Regions from separate parts of the Variovorax sp. Soil_C_12 genome, predicted to be linked through region 2. Evidence: riboswitches for the same ligand, from Rfam matches in the RefSeq annotation. Region 2 holds a riboswitch; the other holds the start of a gene.
What was found. A riboswitch is a leader RNA that binds a small molecule or an ion and turns the genes downstream of it on or off. The one in region 2 is predicted to bind S-adenosylhomocysteine.
Positions count from the first base shown of each region.

Region 1 (10,020 bases), on a different contig from region 2:
AGAACTCAAAGCTCAACGGAAGGCGCACGGCCGGCTCCTGGTGGGCCGCTCGCGAGAGCGGCATGAATGAAGAATTCGCGGTTGCCGTCGCCACCCGCGATGGGACTGTCGAACCAGCCCCGCACCTGCAGGCCGAGCGCGTCGCAGGCCGTGCGCAGGCGCTGCTCGACCACCGGATAGAGCGAGGCATCGCGCACGATGCCGCCCTTGCCGATCTGTGCCGGCTGCAGTTCGAATTGAGGCTTGACCAGCATCAGAAGTTCGCCCGTCGTGGCGAGCAAGGGTAGCAGGGCCGGCAGCACCAGCGTGAGCGAGATGAAGGACAGGTCGCCGACGATCAGGTCGAACTGCGCGTCTGCCGGCGCTGCCGCGGCCCACGCCGAGGCATCGAGCGCGCGTGCGTTGACGCCCTCGACCGCCGTGACGCGCGCATCGCCGCGCAGCCGCGCATGCAACTGGCCATGCCCGACATCGACACCCACCACATGCGCAGCGCCCTGCTGCAGCAGGCAATCGGTGAAGCCGCCGGTCGACTGGCCGACATCGAGGCAACGCCTGCCGCGCGCATCGATGCCCGCCGCGGCCAGCGCGCCCTCGAGCTTGAGCCCGCCGCGCGACACATAGCGCGCCTCGGCCGCGTCGAGCAGTTGCAGCTCGGCATTCACGGGCAGGTCCTCGGCGTTCTTGGCCACCGTGCGCCAGCTGGTGCCATCGCGCCAGCGCAGGCCGCCCGCGATCAGACGCACGGCCTGCGAGCGCGAGGCCGCCAGGCCGCGTTCGACGAGCAACTGGTCGGCGCGCACGATGCGGCGCGGCTCCCGATCAGTAGCGGTAGGTGTCCGGCTTGTACGGACCGTTCTTGTCCACGCCGATGTAGGCGGCCTGCGCATCCGTCAGCACCGTGAGCTGGGCGCCGAGCTTGGACAGCTGCAGGCGCGCGACCTTCTCGTCCAGGTGCTTGGGCAGCACGTAGACCTTGCCGGCCTGGTAGGCGTCGGGCTTGGTGAAGAGCTCGATCTGGGCGATGGTCTGGTTGGCGAAGGAGGAGCTCATCACGTAGCTCGGATGGCCCGTGCCGCAACCCAGGTTCACCAGCCGGCCCTTGGCCAAGAGGATGATGCGCTTGCCGTCCGGGAAGATCACGTGGTCGACCTGCGGCTTGATCTCTTCCCACTCGTACTTCTCGAGCGAGGCGACCTCGATCTCGTTGTCGAAGTGGCCGATGTTGCAGACGATCGCCTGGTTCTTCATCGCGGCCATGTGGGCGTGCGTGATGACGTCCTTGTTGCCGGTGGTGGTGACGAAGATGTCGGCCTTGTCGGCTGCGTACTCCATGGTCACGACGCGGTAGCCTTCCATCGCGGCCTGCAGCGCGTTGATCGGGTCGATCTCGGTCACCCACACCTGGGCGCTCAGCGCGCGCAGGGCCTGGGCCGAGCCCTTGCCCACGTCGCCGTAGCCGGCCACCAGCGCCACCTTGCCGGCGATCATCACGTCGGTGGCGCGCTTGATGCCGTCCACCAGCGACTCGCGGCAGCCGTAGAGGTTGTCGAACTTGCTCTTGGTCACCGAGTCGTTCACGTTGATCGCGCGGAACAGCAGCGTGCCCTTGGCGCTCATCTCGTTGAGGCGGTGCACGCCGGTGGTGGTCTCCTCGGTCACGCCGATGATCTCGGCCGACTTGCGGGTGTACCAGGTCGCGTCGACGGCCAGCTTGGCCTTGATCGCGGCGTAGAGGATGCGTTCCTCGTCGCTGGTCGGGTTGGCCAGCACGCCCTGGTCCTTCTCGGCCTTCTGGCCCAGGTGCATCAGCAGCGTGGCATCGCCGCCGTCGTCCAGGATCATGTTCGGGCCTTCGCCGGCCGCGCCCTTGGGGCCGAAGTCGAAGATGCGGTGGGTGTAGTCCCAGTAGTCTTCCAGCGATTCGCCCTTGATCGCGAACACCGGCGTGCCGGCGGCCGCGATGGCCGCGGCTGCGTGGTCCTGGGTGGAGAAGATGTTGCACGAAGCCCAGCGCACGGTCGCGCCCAGGGCCTGCAGCGTCTCGATCAGCACCGCGGTCTGGATCGTCATGTGCAGCGAGCCGGTGATGCGCGCGCCCTTCAGCGGCTGGCTCTTGGCGAACTCGTCGCGGATGGCCATCAGGCCGGGCATCTCGGTTTCGGCAATCTTGATTTCCTTGCGGCCCCAGGCGGCAAGGGACAGGTCGGCGATCGCCTGGTCGGCGGTGGATTTGAGAACAGCGCTCATGTTGGCTCCAAACAAGTTTGAATGATGCCGCTGCGGTCGGGGGAAGAACTCACCGCGAGAACAGCGGTTGAGCGTGGTTGCGATGGGATCCGAGCCTCACGCCTGGCGGCGCTGCAACGCTCCTCGGAAGCGGCGGATTTTACCCGAGCGGCGCCCGAACGCCACCGGCATCGATAATTGCGGGTTCGGCCGGCTTCTGCGGCCGCTTTGGATTCCCGCCTCCCCATGTCCTTCGCCTCCGAAACCCGCCGCCGCCGCACCTTCGCGATCATCTCCCACCCCGACGCCGGCAAGACCACGCTGACCGAGAAGCTGCTGCTCTTCTCCGGCGCGATCCAGATCGCCGGCTCGGTGAAGGCGCGCAAGGCCTCGCGCCATGCCACTTCCGACTGGATGGAGATCGAGAAGCAGCGCGGCATCTCGGTAGCCAGCTCGGTGATGCAGATGGTCTACCGCGAGCATGTGATCAACCTGCTCGACACGCCCGGCCACAAGGACTTCTCCGAGGACACCTACCGCGTGCTCACCGCGGTCGACTCCGCCCTGATGGTGATCGACGCGGCCAACGGCGTGGAGGCGCAGACGCGGCGGCTGATCGAGGTCTGCCGCCAGCGCGACACGCCCATCATCACCTTCGTCAACAAGATGGACCGCGAGGTGCGCGAGCCGCTCGACATCCTCGACGAGGTGGAGCGCGAGCTCGGCATGCCCTGCGTGCCGATGACCTGGCCCGTGGGCCAGGGCAAGACCTTCCGCGGGATCATGAACCTGCGCACGCAGGCCATGACGGTGTTCGAGTCGGGCAGCGAGCGCCTGCCGCAGGACTTCGAGACCATCGCGCTGACCGAGCGCGAGACGCTGACCCAACGCTTCGGCACCGACTTCGAGAGCGCCATGGAAAGCATGGAGCTGGCCACCGGCGCCTCGCCCACCTGGGACCGCGAGGCCTTCCTGGCAGGCAAGCAGACGCCCGTGTTCTTCGGCTCCGGCGTGAACAACTTCGGCGTGATGGAAGTGCTCGACGCCCTGGTCGACCTGGCGCCCTCGCCGCGCTCGCGCATCAGCACCACCGTGGTCAACCGCCAGCCGGTGGTGAAGGAAATCCGGCCCGAGGACAAGGATTTCGCGGGCGTGGTCTTCAAGGTGCAGGCCAACATGGACGCCAACCACCGCGACCGCATCGCCTTCGTGCGCATGGCCTCGGGCAAGTACACGCCGGGCATGAAGCTCAAGGTGCAGCGCACGGCGAAGGAACTGCGGCCCACCAGCGTCGTGACCTTCATGAGCCAGCGGCGCGAGGCGGTCGAAGAAGCCTACGCGGGCGACATCGTGGGCTTCACCACGCATGGCGGCGTGCAGCTGGGCGACACCATCACCGACGGCGCGAGCCTGCAATTCACCGGCCTGCCCTTCTTCGCGCCCGAGCTCTTCATGACCGTGATCCTGAAGAACCCGCTGCGCACCAAGCAGCTGCAGCAAGGCCTGGCCCAGCTCGGAGAGGAAGGCGCCATCCAGGTGTTTCGCCCCGAGGTCGGCGGCCCGATGCTGCTGGGCGCCGTCGGCCAGCTGCAGTTCGAAGTGGTGCAGCACCGCCTGAAGGCCGAATACGACGCCGACGTGCGGCTCGAGGGCTGCCAGTACACGGGCGCGCGCTGGATCACGGCCGACACCCCAGCCGAGCTGCGCGAGTTCGTCAACGCCTACCCGGCGCGCATGGCCAAGGACGCGGCCGACACGCTGGCCTTCCTGTGCACCTCCCCGTACGACGTGCGGCTGGCGCAGGAGCGCTTTCCGAAGATCCACTTCCATCCGCTGCGGGAGCACGCAGGGCTGGCGTTGCAGAGCGCCGGCTGACGCAGGCTCAACTGCCCGTCGAAGCGTAGTGGCGCCGCAGCGCGCCCATCACGCCGGGGTCGCGCTCGGAAATGCGGTAGGTCTTGCGGAGCTGGTCGACGAGGATGTGGGGCATGGAAGGGCGCCGCACCGGGCTCGATAGCGCGGCGGGGGCGGGATGCTACACGAAAGCGCCGGTAGGATCGCGACTCCTCGAGGATTCCTTGCCATGACGCCGCAGCTCCCGCCCGCCTCGCCCCAGCACCTGTTGCCGTTGACCCGGTGGGACGCGGCCGCGCGCAGCGCGCTCATCGGCGTGTTCACCGACATCGACGACACGCTGACCACCGAGGGCGCCATCACGCCCGATGCACTCCAGGCCATGGACGCGCTCCACGCGGCAGGCTTGAACCTGGTCGCCATCACCGGCCGGCCGGTCGGCTGGAGCGAGCCTTTCGCGGGCGTCTGGCCGGTCGATGCGATCGTGGCGGAGAACGGCGCCGTCGCGCTGGTGCGCACGGCCGAGGGCCGGATCGAGAAGCGCTACCAGCAGGATGCCGCCACGCGCGCGCGCAACTTCGAGCGCATGCAGGCCGTGCTCGCGCGCATCGAGCGCGAGATCCCCACGGCCCGGCGCGCCACCGACTCGGCCGGGCGGGAATGCGACATCGCCATCGACCACAGCGAGTTCACGCAGCTCGGCGATGCGACCATCGCGCAGGTGGCGGACCTGATGCGCAGCGAGGGCATGCACGCCACCGTCAGCAGCATCCACATCAACGGCTGGTGGGGCGATCACAACAAGCTGGAGGGCGCCCGCTGGATCGTGCGCGAGCTCTGGGCCCGTTCGCTCGACGACGAGACGCAGCGCTGGGCCTACGTGGGCGACTCGACCAACGACGCGCTGATGTTCCAGCACTTCGCCCACAGCGTCGGCGTGGCCAACGTGCGCCGCTTCGAGGCCGCGCTGTCGCATCTGCCGCGCTACGTGGCGCCGAGCGAGCGCGGCGCCGGCTTCGCCGAAGTCGCGGCCGCCATCCTCCAGGCGCGCCGGGCCTGAGAAGCCGAGGCTGGCGGGCGCCATGCCTTCGGGCATTGGACAGCCCCGGGACCACGAACTATTCTGAGCCGAAGGCCCGCCTCGCCAACGGAAGGCTCTGTCTGCATGGACGTCGCAAGAGGCGGTGCGACGCCCGCCCTGCTGCGCGCGTCGCAAGCAAAAGGAGGATTCCATGCCAGACCTGCAACTCAAGTCGCGCGCGGGTGCGAGCGTCAACATCGCCGAATCGGCGCTGGCGGACTTCGGCGCCGCCCTGCGCGGCCGCCTGCTGACGCCGGAAGCACCCGAGTACGACGAGGCCCGCGCCGTCTGGAACGCGATGATCGACCGCCGCCCAGGCCTGATCGTGCGCTGCGCGGGCGCGGCGGACGTGATCGGCGCGGTTCGCTTCGCAAGCGCGCACGATCTGGTCCTGGCGGTGCGCGGCGGCGGCCACAACATCGCGGGCAATGCGGTCTGCGACGGCGGTTTGGTGATCGACCTGTCGGCGATGCGCTCGGTGCGCGTGGATCCGGAGCGCCGCATCGCCCGCGTCGAGCCCGGCGCGACGCTGGCCGACGTCGACCGCGAGGCGCAGGCCTTCGGCCTCGCCACCTCGCTCGGCATCAACTCCACCACCGGCGTCGCCGGCCTCACGCTGGGCGGCGGCTTCGGCTGGCTGAGCCGAAAGCTGGGCCTCACCATCGACAACCTGCTCTCGGCCGATGTGGTGACCGCCGCCGGCGAACTGCTGGAAGCGAGCGACAGCCGCAATCCGGATCTGTTCTGGGCCATCCGCGGCGGCGGCGGCAACTTCGGCGTGGTGAGCTCCTTCGAATTCCGCCTGCATCCGGTGGGGCCGAACGTGCTGTCGGGGCTCATCGTCCATCCGCTGGACGAGGCGCCCGAGGTGCTGCGTTTCTACCGCGACTTCGCTGCCGCGGCACCGGACGAGCTGGCCTGCTGGTTCGTGATGCGCCAGGCCCCGCCGCTGCCCTTCCTGCCGCCCGAGTGGCACGGCAAGGAGATCCTCGCCCTGGCCGTGTGCTACTACGGCGAGCAGGCCGAAGGCGAGCGCCTGCTGAAGCCGCTGCGGGCCGTCGGCCGGCCGATTGCCGACGTGATCGGCCCCACGCCCTTCCTGGCCTGGCAGACCGTGCTCGATCCGCTGCTGGCGCCGGGCATGCGCAACTACTGGAAGTCCCATGACTTCCGGCAGCTCGACGATGGCCTGATCGAGGTCTTCATCGACCACGCGCGGCGCATCCCCGACCCGCAGACGGAGATCGCCTTCGCGCAGTTGGGCGGCGCCGTGAGCCGGGTGGCCCACACCGCCACCGCCTACACCCATCGCGATGCACAGTTCGTGGTCAACGTGCACGGCCGCTGGGCCGACCCTGCCAGGGACGCCGCCTGCGTCGGCTGGGCGCGCGAGCTCTTCAAGGCGGCGACGCCCTTCGCCACCGGCGGCGTGTACGTGAACTTCCTGACGCAGGAAGAGCAGGACCGCGTGCATGCCGCGTACGGCGAGAACTACGCGCGGCTGGTGGCGCTCAAGAACAAGTACGACCCCTCGAACCTGTTCAGCGTCAACCAGAACATCCGGCCCGATGTGTGAGCGCTTTCACGGCACGGTGAAGGCCACCGGCCTGGCGCGTGCCATCGTCGCGCCGTTGCCGTTGTTCAGCAGCTCGACCCGGGCGCTGTAGCTGCCCTTCGGCGGCCGGAGCCAGAGCTCGGTCTGGCCGCCGTCGAGCTCGATGACTTCGGCCTTCTGCCCCGGCCGCTCCAGCGTCAGGCGGAAATGCCCCGTGTCCGGCAGCCTGGGCGCGGCGTGCGAGATGTTGTAGCCGCTCGCGTGCAGCTGGATGCGCAGCGGCAGCTGCACCGTCGTGCGATCGGCCGGGCTCAGCATTTCGATGCGCGACTCGCCCAGCAGGCTGGCCGGGGCGACGCCCTTGTTCTGCCGGCTGACCGTGAGCCGCAGCGGCTTGCTGTAGACGAAGAAGGGAATGTGGCCCTGGTCGGCCAGCACCAGGCGCAGCGAGTAGCTGCCCGGCGGCAGGTCGACCACCGTCTCCATCTGGCCCTTGCCGAAATGGATGTACTGCTCGGTGAAGGGCAGCGGCTTCCTGAAGTCCAGCGGCAGCGGCTGGTTGATCAGCAGGTGGTGATGCCCCGCATGGCCGGCGCTGTGGCCGGCGGGCACGATGCCGCGCATCGACAGCCCGAAGCGCGCCACGAAGGGCGACTCGAGCGTGGCGCCGTCCTTGAGATTGGTGAAATGAGCCTCGGGCGACCAGCTGGGCGGCGGCACCACCCATTTGTGGACCGGGAGCTCGCCGGGCTCGGGCGGGGCTTCGGGCGCCTGCGCGGCAGCACCGCCGGTCAGGAGCACCAGACAGGCCAGCGCGGCCAGGGATCGACTCGCCGGTGCAATCCGACGCATGGAAGCAAACATGCAGGCACCCCCTCCAGGAAGATTGCCGGATTGTCACATCGCCCTCCGAAGCGCGGCGTGTCCGCCGTGTGACGCATGCCACGTTCGCGCGATCTGCGCGAGCGTTCGCGGAAGAAGGCTCAGCCCAGCTGCGCCCGCGTCCAGCGCACGATATCGGCCGTGCCCATCGCGCCGGCCTGGCGGGCGATCTCGCGGCCCCCACGGAACAGGGCCAGGGTCGGGATGCTGCGGATGTTGAAGCGCGAAGCCAGCGCCGGCACGGCCTCGGTATCGACCTTGGCCAGCCGCACCTGCGGTTCGAGCTGCGCCGCTGCCTGCTCGAAGCCGGGCGCCATCTGCAGGCACGGGCCGCACCAGGGTGCCCAGAAATCCACCAGCACCGGGATCTCGTTGCGGCCGATGTGACGCTCGAAGGCCGCCTGGTCCAGCGCGGTCGAGCGGCCGCCGAAGAGCGGGCGGTGGCAGCTGCCGCAATCGGGCGCGCTGCCCAGCTGCGCCTGGCGCACGCGGTTGGTGGTGTGGCAATGGGGGCAGACGATGTGCAGCGATTCGTTCATGGGGGACTCCGGCGCGGTCATTCCGGGGAGCTGGGGCCGGGTGCGGCGAATGCAAGCGGCGCGACAATGCCGCCCATGGAATGCACCATCCGCAACATGCGCCGCGACGAAGTCGCGATGGCGATCGAATGGGCCGCGGACGAGGGCTGGAACCCCGGCCTGCACGACGCCGCCTGCTTCCACGCCGCCGATCCCGATGGCTTCCTGGTCGCCGAATGCGGCGGCGAAGCGGTGGGCTGCATCTCCGCCGTCTCCTATGCCGGCCGCTTCGGTTTCATCGGTCTGTACATCGTGCGGCCCGACTGGCGCGGGCGCGGCATCGGGCTTCGCCTCTGGACGGCGGGGATGGAGCGGCTGTCGGACCAGGTCGTGGGCCTCGATGGCGTGCCCGCGCAGCAGGACAACTATCGCAAGAGCGGCTTCGTGCTGGCCTGGAACAACGTCCGCTTCGCCGGCACGGCCGGTGCCGCAACGCCCGCCGCGGGCGCGCCGATCGTGCCGCTCGCGAGCGTGGACTTCGCCGCGCTGTGCGCCGACGACCGTCGCGTCTTCCCGGCACCGCGCGACGCTTTTCTGCGCTGCTGGACCGCCATGCCGGACGCCACCGGCCTGGCCTGGCTCGCGGAAGGGAAGATCGCGGGATGGGGCCTGATCCGGCGTTGCCGCGAGGGCCACAAGATCGGCCCCCTGGTGGCCGACACCCCCGGGATTGCGAACGCGTTGTACGCCGCGCTGTGCGCCGCCGTGCCGAACGGCGACACGGTGTACCTGGACGTGCCAATGCCCAACGCCGCCGCGGTCGCCCTGGCCCAGGCGTGCGGGCTGCGCAGCGTCTTCGAGACCGCGCGCATGTACGCGGGCCCGGCGCCGGCCTGTGAGTTGCAGCGGGTCTTCGGTATCACGAGCTTCGAGCTCGGCTAGGTGGCTCTCGCCGCGGCGGACAGTGACTTGCCTGCGCGGTGTTGACGCGGCGGCTCGCGCGTCCTATACCGGACGGCTTCGCACCTGAGATGGAGAAATCGATGCTGACGCCATCCACCATTGCAACAGTCAAAGCCACGGCGCCGGTCCTTGCCGAACACGGCTTCACCATCATCCAGCGCTTCTACGAGCGCCTGTTCGAGGCTCATCCCGAGTTGAAGAACCTGTTCAACATGCGCCATCAGGAGCGCGGCGAGCAGCAGCGTGCGCTGGCCGCCGCGGTGCTCGCCTACGCGGTGAACATCGACAACCTGCAGGCGCTCGGTCCCGCGGTCGCTCGCATCACGAACAAACACGCGAGCCTGAATGTGCTGCCCGAGCAATACGCCGTGGTGGGGCAGCACTTGCTGGGCGCCATCAAGGAGGTGCTTGGCGACGCGGCAACCGAAACCATCCTGGGCGCCTGGGCGCAGGCCTATCAGGCACTGGCAGACCTCATGATCGGTGCCGAGGCCGCGCTCTACGACGAGGCAGCGGCACGCCCGGGCGGCTGGCGAGGCTGGCGCAACTTCGTGGTTCGCCACAAGCGGGTTGAAAGCGACGTGATCACGTCCTTCTTCCTCGAGCCGGAGGACGGCCTGGCGCTCGCCGATTTCGAGCCGGGCCAGTACATCAGCATCGTCGTCGATGTGCCGCGCCTGGGTCTGCAGCAGGTCCGCCAGTACAGCCTGTCGGACGCGCCGAACGGAAGAAACTATCGAATCTCCGTGAAACGCGAGAGCGACGGCGACGCGCAGACGGCGGGCTACGTGTCGAACCTGCTGCACGACTTCGTGAAGAAAGGGGACATCGTCAGGATCACGCCGCCCTTCGGTGACTTTCATGTCGACATGAAGGCCAAGACGCCGGTGGTGCTCGTCAGCGGCGGCGTCGGGCTCACGCCGCTGGTGAGCATCATG
Region 1 is NZ_JBDGIO010000009.1:68,293-78,312, reverse strand. Features, by position in the region: gene metF (methylenetetrahydrofolate reductase [NAD(P)H]) at 1-28, opposite strand, end outside; gene AC3A6X_RS23100 (TlyA family RNA methyltransferase) at 6-803, opposite strand; gene ahcY (adenosylhomocysteinase) at 823-2,250, opposite strand; S-adenosyl-L-homocysteine riboswitch at 2,313-2,380, opposite strand; gene AC3A6X_RS23090 (peptide chain release factor 3) at 2,476-4,104, shown strand; gene AC3A6X_RS23085 (HAD-IIB family hydrolase) at 4,313-5,143, shown strand; gene AC3A6X_RS23080 (FAD-binding oxidoreductase) at 5,316-6,740, shown strand; gene AC3A6X_RS23075 (DUF4399 domain-containing protein) at 6,747-7,583, opposite strand; gene trxC (thioredoxin TrxC) at 7,703-8,140, opposite strand; gene AC3A6X_RS23065 (GNAT family N-acetyltransferase) at 8,216-9,061, shown strand; gene hmpA (NO-inducible flavohemoprotein) at 9,163-10,020, shown strand, end outside.
Region 1: another riboswitch for S-adenosylhomocysteine. It lies ahead of ahcY (adenosylhomocysteinase); the one in region 2 lies ahead of metH (methionine synthase).

Region 2 (10,020 bases):
CCCACGAGGACAAGACATGGCAGAAGTCGCAAGCACCGCAAAGTCGGGCAAGGTCGTCATCCGGAACATAGGTCTGCTGCTGTCCGGCGACCTGGACAAGCCCATCCTCGATGCCGACACGATCGTCGTGAACGACGGGTTGATCGTCGCCGTCGGCAAGGAGGAGGACTGCAATTGCGAAGGCGCGCAGACGGTCATCGACGTGAAGAAGACCTGCGTTGCGCCCGGCCTGATCGACAGCCACGTACACCCGGTCTTCGGCGACTGGACGCCGCGGCAGAGCCAGCTGGGCTGGATCGACTCCACCATGAACGGCGGCGTGACCACCATGATCTCCGCCGGCGAGGTCCACCTGCCAGGCCGGCCCAAGGACATCGTGGGCGTGAAGGCCCTGGCCATCACCGCACAGCGCGCCTTCGACAACTTCCGCCCCGGCGGCGTCAAGGTGCTGGCGGGCGCGCCGGTGCTCGAGAAGGGCATGGTCGAGAGCGACTTCAAGGAGATGGCCGAGGCCGGCGTCGGGCTGCTCGGCGAGGTGGGCCTGGGCTCGGTGAAGGCCGGCTACGAGGCCAAGGAGATGGTGGCCTGGGCGCGCAAGTACGGCATCCAGAGCACCATCCACACCGGAGGGCCCTCGATTCCCGGCTCAGGGCTGATCGACAAGGACGTGGTGCTGGAGGCCGACGCCGACGTGATCGGCCACATCAACGGCGGCCACACCTCACTTCCGGAAGCGCATGTGTGCGAGCTGTGCGAGAAGTCTTCGCGCGCCATCGAGATCGTGCACAACGGCAACGAGCGCGTGGCGATCGCGGCAGCCAAGGCGGCGCTGGACCTGAAATGCCCGCACCGCATCATCCTGGGCACCGACGGGCCGGCCGGCTCGGGCGTGCAGCCGCTGGGCATCCTGCGCATGGTCGCGATGCTGTCCTCGCTCGCCAACATCCCGGCCGAGCTGGTGTTCTGCTTCGCCACCGGCAACACGGCGCGCATCCGCAAGCTGAACTGCGGGCTGATCGAGCCCGGCCGCGCGGCCGACTTCGTCTTCATGGACCGGGCCCAGCACACGGCCGGCAAGACGCTGCTGGAAAGCGTGCAGTTGGGCGACATCCCGGGCGTGGGGATGGTGATGATCGACGGCATCGTGCGCTGCGGGCGCAGCCGCAACACGCCGCCGGCGACCGAGATCCCGGTGGTGATGTCGGGCGCGCACTGAGGCGCCTAAAAATCCCGCGCCCGCAAAACCACCGGCTCCTGCGGAAGCTGCTGGTAGCGATAGGTCGCCGCCACATGGATGGCGAGGTGGTTTTCCTCATAGGCATCGACTGCGCGGCTGCAACTTTCTTCCCCGAAGGCATAGGCGCCGAAGTGCGAGGCCAGGGCGTCGTAGGTGATCAGCGCCGACACATCGCGGCCGCGCATCGGCAGGGTGAAGGCGACGCCCTCCCCCACGGACTGGGCTCGGCGTGCCGGGGGCGATGGGCGTGTCGGCACGTCGTCGTAGGCCCTCGGCGACGCGGTGAAGACCAGTCCTGCCAGGTCCGTCGCGGCCGCGTCGGCGGCGGCTGGCGCCGGCCGGGCCTGCGCGAATTCCGCGGTGGGATCGTCCATGCGGCAGAACAGGAGCTCGACGTCGGCCAATTGCAGCCGGTCGCCGTCCAGCACCGGCATGGAGTCGATCCGCGTCCCGTTGACGAAGGTGCCGTTGGTGCTGTGCGCGTCCTTGATCGTGGCGAAGGCCCCCTGGCAGCTCAGGACGGCATGCACCCGGCTGACCTTCTGGCTGGGAAGAACGATCTCGTTCCCGTCCCACCGCCCGATCCGGAGCTCGCCTTCGGCGACGCGGATGCGGCGGGCGAAGCGAGCACCTCGCATGACAAGCAAAGTCGGCATCGTTACCCTCCCGCCAGTGATTCGGACTCGTCCTCAAATGGACCGAGAATAGTACTTTTCCCTGACTTTTGCGGCAACGCCTTTTACATGCCGGCGCATCGGGAAGCGACCTTCAGCGCCCGCGCCTGGACTTGAAGATCAGCTGCCGTGCAGCGAGAAAGTTCAGCGCCAGCCCCGCGCAGCTGCCCAGCGCCACGCCCAGCGCGGGCACCCAGGGCCCGGCGAGGCTGTGCAGCACGAGGACGTAGACGCCGTAGTTCACCACCGCCCCGCCGAGCATGGTCAGCAGGTAGCCCAGGTATTCGCGCGCCAGCGAGGCGCCCGAATGCCGGGTGCCGAAGGCATAGCGCCGGTTCAGCGCCCAGGTGGCGGTCGCGGCCGCGAGGAAGGACAGCACGCGCGCCGCATACCAGCCCAGGAGCGGCGCCGCCAGGTAGAGCACGCCCACGTCGACGCCCAGGCCGATCACGCCGGCGAGCGCGAACAGCAGGAACTCGCGGCCTGCCTTCATCGTCAGGGCCGGTCGACGGGCCCGCGATGCCGCACGCCCGGAATGGCCAGGTAGCGCAGGCGCTTGGCCTCCTGGCGGCCCTTGGTCACGGTGTGCAGCACGATGCCGCAGACAAAGGCGAGCATCGCGCTCAGCATGGTGCCGGTCAGCAGCACGGCGGTGGGCAGGCGCGGCACCAGGCCGGTCTCGAGGTAGGTCAGCGCCAGCGGCACGGCCGCCAGGACCGAGCCCAGCGCGAGCACGGTCGCGATGACCGAGAAGAACAGCAGCGGCCTCTCGCTCACGAACAGCTTGCAGATGGTCCTGAGGATGCGCCAGCCGTCGCGGTAGGTGGAGAGCTTGCTGTGCGAGCCCTCGAGCCGCGAGCGATAGCGCACCGGCAGCTCGGCGAAGGGCATGCGCAGCTCCAGCGCGTGGACCGTGAGCTCGGTCTCGATCTCGAAGCCTTCGGAGACCGCGGGGAAGGACTTGGCATAGCGCCGCGAGAACACGCGCAGGCCCGAGAGCATGTCGGTGAGCCGGCCGCCGAAGAGCGCCGCCACCGCGCCGGTGAGGAGGCGGTTGCCGAAGCGGTGGCCGGCGCGGTAGGTCTGGGCGTCGTGGCCGTCGTCCACGCGCGAGCCCACGACCATGTCGAGGTTGCCCTCCACCAGCGTGTCGACCAGACGGCGCAGCTCGCCCAGATCGTAGGTGGCGTCGCCGTCGACCATCACGTAGATGTCGGCCTCCACGTCCGCGAACATGCGGCGCGCCACGTTGCCCTTGCCGCGCAGGGCCACGTGGGTCACCTGGGCGCCGGCCGCCCCCGCGATGGCCGCGGTGTCGTCGCTGGAGGCGTTGTCGAAGACGTGGATCTCGGCCTCCGGCAGCGCGGCGCGGAACTCGTCCACCACCTGCGCGATGGCGAGCGCCTCGTTGTAGCAGGGGATCACCGCGGCGATGCGCAGCGCGGGCCACAGGGCGTTGGAAACAGGAGCTTCGTTCATGGTGCGGGGGGCAGGATACGGTACGCCTTGGCGCCGTCCTGCTCGAACATCAGGGCGAAGTGGCGGTTGAAGTCCTCATGGGCGGTCAGGGTGCGCGCCACTGCATCGGGCATCACGATGGCCTCGAAGCCCAGCCCGGCGAACCGGCGCGCGGCCTCGGCGCCCGGCAGCAGCGGGAAATCCGGATAGCGCCAGGGGCCGAGCGTATCGCCCCAGATCGGATTGGGCCCGTAGTAGATGGCCTCGCTCAGCGCGATCTGGTAGACGCGGCCCTTGGCGTGCTCGCGCACGTGGTTCATCACGGCATAGCCCGGCACGTTGGCCCGCAGGAAGGCCTCGCGGGCCGCGGGCGTGGGCGACACCTTGGCCAGCTCGCGCGTGGTGTGCCGGACCGACACCGCCGCCAGCACGGCCAGGAACAGGCCAGCCGCGATGCCGCCCGCACGCACCGGCCAGCCGGCACCGCCGCCCACGGGCAGCAGCCTGCGCAGCCCGCCGGCGATCCACCCCAGCAGCACCTGCCACCCCAGCACCGCCACCAGCGCGAGCAGCGGGAAAGAGGCCGTCATGTAGCGCGGATAGCGCGAGGTCAGGGCCCACACGAGCAGCGAGTAGGCGCAGAACACGATCGCCGCATGCACCGCGGGCGAGCGCCGCCAGGCCAGGCTGAAGGGCGCGAGCACCACCGGCCAGATCAGGAAGTTGGGCAGCGCGGCATGGGCGCGCACGTCGTCGACCTGGTTCTTGTAGTCGGCCAGGTTCCAGTTGCTGAAGCCGAACACCTTGGCGCCGATCGGGTTGAAGGGGTCGCCGGTCATCACGGCGTTGCGCGCGTACCAGTAGACGCAGGGCAGCAGGAAGCACAGGAGCCCCACCGCCCAGACGGCCGGCCGCCGCTCGCGCCGGATCACGAACCACGCGGCCAGCGGCAGAAAGGTCAGCGCCTGGTACTTGGAACCGGCCGCGAGGCCGAGGAAGAAGGCGGCCAGGGCCAGCCAGCGCGCGCCCTGCGCCGGCTGCGCCGCGTGCGACTCGTTCCACCACCACAGGGCGATCCAGGCGGACACGATGAACAGGGCGACGCCCATGTCGATCAGCGCGTTCGAGTAGTCGCCGATGCCGAGCCAGATGGCGGCGGCCGCACAGGCCAGCACCCGGTTCAGGTACTGCACGCCCAGGCGGTAGACCATCCACACCGACAGCCAACCCGCCAGCCCGTTCATGAAATGCGGCAGCGCGTCGTCGCCGACCAGCAGCGCGCCGGCATAGAGCAGGTTGTAGTTGTACGGGAACCACGGGTAGCGCAGCCACTCGTGGATGCCCAGCGTGCCGCTCTGGGCCACCTGGCGCGCATAGGGCAGGTGGTACATCAGCTCGTCGAAGGCCGCCGGCGGCGCCAGCGGCGCCAGCAGCGTGGGCAGCGCGACCAGCGCGAGCGCGGCCAGGGCCGCCTTCTCGACCCACGACAGGGACGGCCCGGGCTCGAGGGCGCGCGCCTGCCGCAGCCAGGCGGGGACCTGCACGCAGGCCGCGGCGAAGCCGACCGCGACCGTCAGCAGCACGCCGGGGAGGTTGAGCAGGCCCGCGATGCCCAGGGCCTGGAACACGCAGATGAAGATGCCGACGCCGAGCGCCGTGGTCATCGCCGTCTCGAGCCAGAAGTCGGGATGGACCAGCCCCCCGAGGCGCGCGAACAGCGCCCGTCCGAAGCCCCAGCACGCAGCAACGAAGATCGCGAGCGCCGCGTAGTGCGCGGCCGCGAATGTGAGTTTCTCGAACATCAGAGATTGGGCGCCAGCAGCCGCTCCAGGTCCGCCTCGCTCTCGTGGCGCCGCGCGGCCTGGTCCTGAAGCTGGTCGTGCCCGATCTTGCCGACGTTGAAGTAGGTGGCTTCCGGATGGCTCAGGTAGAAGCCGCTGACGCTGGCGGCGGGCATCATGGCCAGGCTCTCCGTCAGCGTCATGCCGATGTCCTGGCACTGCAGCACGTCGAACATCGGGCCCTTCACGCTGTGGTCCGGGCAGGCGGGGTAGCCGGGCGCGGGGCGGATGCCGCGGTACTTCTCGGCGATCATCGCCTCGTTGCTCAGGGCCTCGTCGTGCGCATAGCCCCAGAGGTCGGTGCGCACGCGGTGGTGCAGCGCCTCCGCGAAGGCCTCGGCCAGCCGGTCGGCCAGGGCCTTCAGCATGATGGCCGAGTAGTCGTCGAGGTCGTCGATGAAGAACTTCTCCTTCTTCTCGACGCCGATGCCCGCGGTGACGGCGAACATGCCCACGTAATCCGCCACGCCGCTGTCGCGCGGCGCCACGAAGTCGGCCAGGCAGCGGCTGGGGCGCATCACGCCCTCGATTGCCTGCTTCTCGGTTTGCTGGCGCAGGCCGTACCAGGTGAGCGCGGCCTGGGTGCGGGTCTCGTCGGTGTAGAGCGCGATGTCGTCGTGGTTCACCGTGTTGGCGGGCCAGAAGCCGATCACGCCGTTGGCCGTGAGCCAGCGGCCCTCGATCAGCCGCTTGAGCATGCGCTGGCCGTCGCCGAAGACGCGCACCGCCTCGCTGCCCACCACCTCGTCCTTGAGGATCGCGGGGAAGGGGCCGGCCAGGTCCCAGGTCTGGAAGAAGGGGCCCCAGTCGATGTACTTCGCCAGCTCGGTCAGGTCGAAGTTGCGGAACACGCGCCGGCCGATGAACTTCGGCACCGGCGGCACATAGCCCTGCCAGTCGATCGGCGTCTTGTTGGCGCGCGCCTTGGCCAGCGGCCACAGCGGCACCTGCTTCTTGTTGGCATGCAGGTGCCGCACCTTGTCGTAGTCGGTGTTGAGCTCGTCGATGTAGGCCGCGGCCTGGTCCGAAAGCAGCGACTGCGCCACGCTCACGCTGCGCGAGGCATCGGGCACGTAGACCACCGGCCCCTCGTAGTGCGGCGCGATCTTCACCGCCGTGTGTACGCGGCTGGTGGTGGCGCCGCCGATCAGCAGCGGGATCTTGCGGATGCGGAAATGCTCGTCTTTCTGCATCTCGCCGGCGACGTACTGCATCTCCTCGAGGCTGGGCGTGATCAGGCCCGACAGGCCCACGATGTCCGCGCCCTCGACCTTGGCACGCGCCAGGATCTCGTGGCAAGGGACCATCACGCCCATGTTCACCACTTCGAAGTTGTTGCACTGGAGCACGACGGTGACGATGTTCTTGCCGATGTCATGCACGTCGCCCTTGACGGTGGCGATGATGATCTTGCCCTTGCTGCGCACGTCGCGGCCCGCGGCCTCGTCCTGGCGCTTTTCTTCCTCGATGTAGGGGATCAGGTGCGCCACGGCCTGCTTCATCACGCGCGCCGACTTCACCACCTGGGGCAGGAACATCTTGCCGGCGCCGAACAGGTCGCCGACCACGTTCATGCCGTCCATCAGCGGGCCCTCGATCACGTGCAGCGGCCGGCCGCCCTTGGCCAGGATGGCCTGGTAGGCCTCCTCGGTGTCCTCGACGATGAAGTCGGTGATGCCGTGCACCAGCGCATGCGACAGGCGCTGGCTGACCGAGACCGGCTGCTCCGGCGTGCCGCGCCATTCGAGCTTCTTGCTGTCGTCCTTGGCGCCGCTCTTGGCGCTCTCGGCCACCTCAACCAGGCGCTCGCCAGCGTCAGGCCGGCGGTTGAGCACCACGTCCTCCACGCGCTCGCGCAGACCCGCCTCGAGGTCGTCGTACACGCCGACCATGCCGGCGTTGACGATGCCCATGTCCATGCCGGCCTGGATCGCGTGGTAGAGGAACACCGTGTGAATGGCCTCGCGCACCGGGTCGTTGCCGCGGAAGCTGAAACTCACGTTCGACACGCCGCCCGAGACCTTCGCGCCCGGCAGGTTCTTCTTGATCCAGCGCGTGGCCTCGATGAAGTCCACCGCGTAGTTGTTGTGCTCCTCGATGCCGGTGGCGATCGCGAAGATGTTGGGGTCGAAGATGATGTCCTCGGGCGGGAAGCCCACCTCGTCGACCAGGATGCGGTAGGCGCGCTCGCAGATCTCGATCTTGCGTTCGTAGGTGTCGGCCTGGCCCTTCTCGTCGAAGGCCATCACGACCGCCGCGGCGCCGTAGCGGCGCAGCAGCGTCGCCTGGTGCTTGAAGCCCTCCACGCCCTCCTTCATGCTGATCGAGTTGACGATGCCCTTGCCCTGGATGCAGCGCAGGCCGGCCTCGATCACCTCCCACTTGGAGCTGTCGATCATGATCGGCACGCGCGCGATGTCGGGCTCGCTGGCGATGAGGTTGAGGAAGCGCACCATCGCGGCCTTGCTGTCGAGCATGGCCTCGTCCATGTTGATGTCGATCACCTGCGCGCCGTTTTCGACCTGCTGGCGCGCCACCGCCAATGCTTCCTCGAACTGGCCGTTGAGGATCATGCGGGCGAAGGCCTTGGAGCCGGTGACGTTGGTGCGCTCGCCGATGTTGACGAACAGCGTGCCCTCGCCGATGCGCACCGGCTCCAGGCCGGACAGCTTCATCGGGGGCGGGGAGATTGGGACGGGAGAGGAAGAATCGGAAGACATGGGCTCACCTGCGAACGGAAATCAGGCGAGCGTCGTTGCACTCCAGAAGATGGAAGCCCAAGCCTGACGCGGCGCCCTCGACAAGGGAGGCCGCGCTGCAACGCTCCTTGGGAGCCGGCGATTTTACGCCGGCTGCACCGCGCCGGACGCCGAAGCGGGCAGGCCGAAGATCCCGTCGAAGGCCCAGTTGAAGACGAAGGTGTAGATGAGGAAGAACACCACCAGGCCCAGGTCCATCACCAGCGCCTGCCACAGGCTCACGTCCAGCCACCAGGCGAAGACCGGCACCAGGAAGGCCACCAGCCCGCCCTCGAAGCCGATCGCGTGGGCGATACGGCGGCGCAGGCTCCGGCCGCGCACGGCCTGGCGCGACTCCCAGCGCTCGAACAGGGCATTGAACGTGAGGTTCCAGAGGATGGCGATGCCCGAGGCCAGCACGGCCGCCACGCCGGAATGGCCGGCGCTCTGGCCCGTCATCAGCGCCAGCCCGGCACTGGCCGCGACGATGGCGATGGCCTCGTAGAGCGAGATGTAGACGATCCGGCGCTTGAGCCCTTGCATGAAATCATTCCCGTTTTGTTGCTGCGTTGGGCTCGACTTTATGTGTCTGTCACTGATATAAGAAGTCATCTTCCTTCAGTTTTATTGACAGATCGATGAGCTTCAGCAGCGACAACGTGGAGGTCTTCCTGGCCGTGCTCGATCATGGCTCCTTCTCGGCTGCCGCCCGGGCGCTGCACCGCGTGCCCTCGGCCGTCAGCATGGCGATCGCCAACCTCGAGGCGGAGCTGGACCTCTCGCTTTTCGACCGCAGCGGCCGCGAGCCCCAGCCCACCGCCGCCGCGCGCTCCCTGGAGCCGCAGGCGCGGCTGCTGGCGGCCCAGCTCCAGCAGTTGCAGGTGCAGGCGCTGGCCCTGACCCAGGGCCTGGAAAACCGGCTGACGCTGGCCATCGCGCCCGAGCTCCTGGCCGCGCCGTGGAGCGGGCCGCTGGCCACGCTGGCGCAGGAATATCCGCAGCTGGAAGTCGAGGTGCTGGCCGCGCCGCAGGCCGATGCGCTGGCCCTGCTGCACAGCGGCCGGGCGCAGCTGGCGCTGGTCTTCGAGCGCCCCAGCCTGGACGGGCGTGAGGCCTTTCAGGAAGTGGCCAACGAGATGATGGTGGCGGTGATCGCGCCCGCCCACCCGGTGCTGGCCAGCGCCGGCGGCCGCCTGCGCGAGGACCATCTGCGAACCACCCGCCAGATCGTGGTGGCGGGCCGCGACCTGGCCACCCGCGACCCGCGCTTCGAGTTTGCGCGCCATGTCTGGCGCACCGACAACGCGCTGGCCGCCCTGAGCCTGATCACCGCCGGCCTGGGCTGGGGCTGGCTGCCGCGCAACTTCGCCCGGCCGCACGTGGCGGCGGGGGCGTTGGTGGAAATTCCCTTCGAGAACCTCTCGAATGGGCTGGACCTGTGGGTGGACGTGGTCTGGTCGCGCGAGCGCCCGCTGGGCCTGGGCGCACAGCGCTTCGTGGCGCTGATCGCGCGCAAGAAGAAATAAGGTTTGCCTTGCGCTCCGTATTGCTCCCTCTCCCCCTGGGAGAGGGCTGGGGTGAGGGCACCGGGCGCATCCACCGCCACATGATTTCAACGTGACGGTCTCTGTATCGCCCCCTAAGGCCGATCGTCCGACGACGATGGCGGCCGGTTGATCCGGTCCATCTGCCGCTGCCGCAGATCCGCCCCGGGCATGGCCGGAGCCGGCCCGGGCGGCCGACCGCCCGCTTGCCCCGGATGCACCTGCGGCGGACGAGCCCCTGGCTGCATGCCCGGCGGCTGAGCGTGCTGCTGGGGCGGCACCACCCCAGGAACGGCCCGCGGCTGCCGGAAGTCAGGCCCCGGTTGCGGCGGCCGAACGTCACGATCGGGCCGCGGCGGCCGGAACCCGTGATCCTGCGGCGGGCGCTGCCCGGGCGGCTGCTGCCAGCCCGGCTGCGGCCGGAAGCCCGGGTCCGGATGCGGCTGGTAGCCACGGCCCGGATGCGGCCGATAACCCGAGTCGCGGTCATGCCAGGGCCGCGGCTGCCAGTCCGGCCGCGGCGCCGGC
Region 2 is NZ_JBDGIO010000006.1:325,999-336,018, reverse strand. Features, by position in the region: gene AC3A6X_RS18735 (TetR/AcrR family transcriptional regulator) at 1-71, shown strand, start outside; gene AC3A6X_RS18730 (amidohydrolase family protein) at 17-1,216, shown strand; gene AC3A6X_RS18725 (FHA domain-containing protein) at 1,222-1,893, opposite strand; gene AC3A6X_RS18720 (GtrA family protein) at 2,006-2,404, opposite strand; gene AC3A6X_RS18715 (glycosyltransferase family 2 protein) at 2,407-3,390, opposite strand; gene AC3A6X_RS18710 (ArnT family glycosyltransferase) at 3,387-5,171, opposite strand; gene metH (methionine synthase) at 5,171-7,930, opposite strand; S-adenosyl-L-homocysteine riboswitch at 7,951-8,045, opposite strand; gene AC3A6X_RS18700 (PACE efflux transporter) at 8,054-8,491, opposite strand; gene AC3A6X_RS18695 (LysR family transcriptional regulator) at 8,587-9,474, shown strand; gene AC3A6X_RS18690 (SH3 domain-containing protein) at 9,588-10,020, opposite strand, start outside.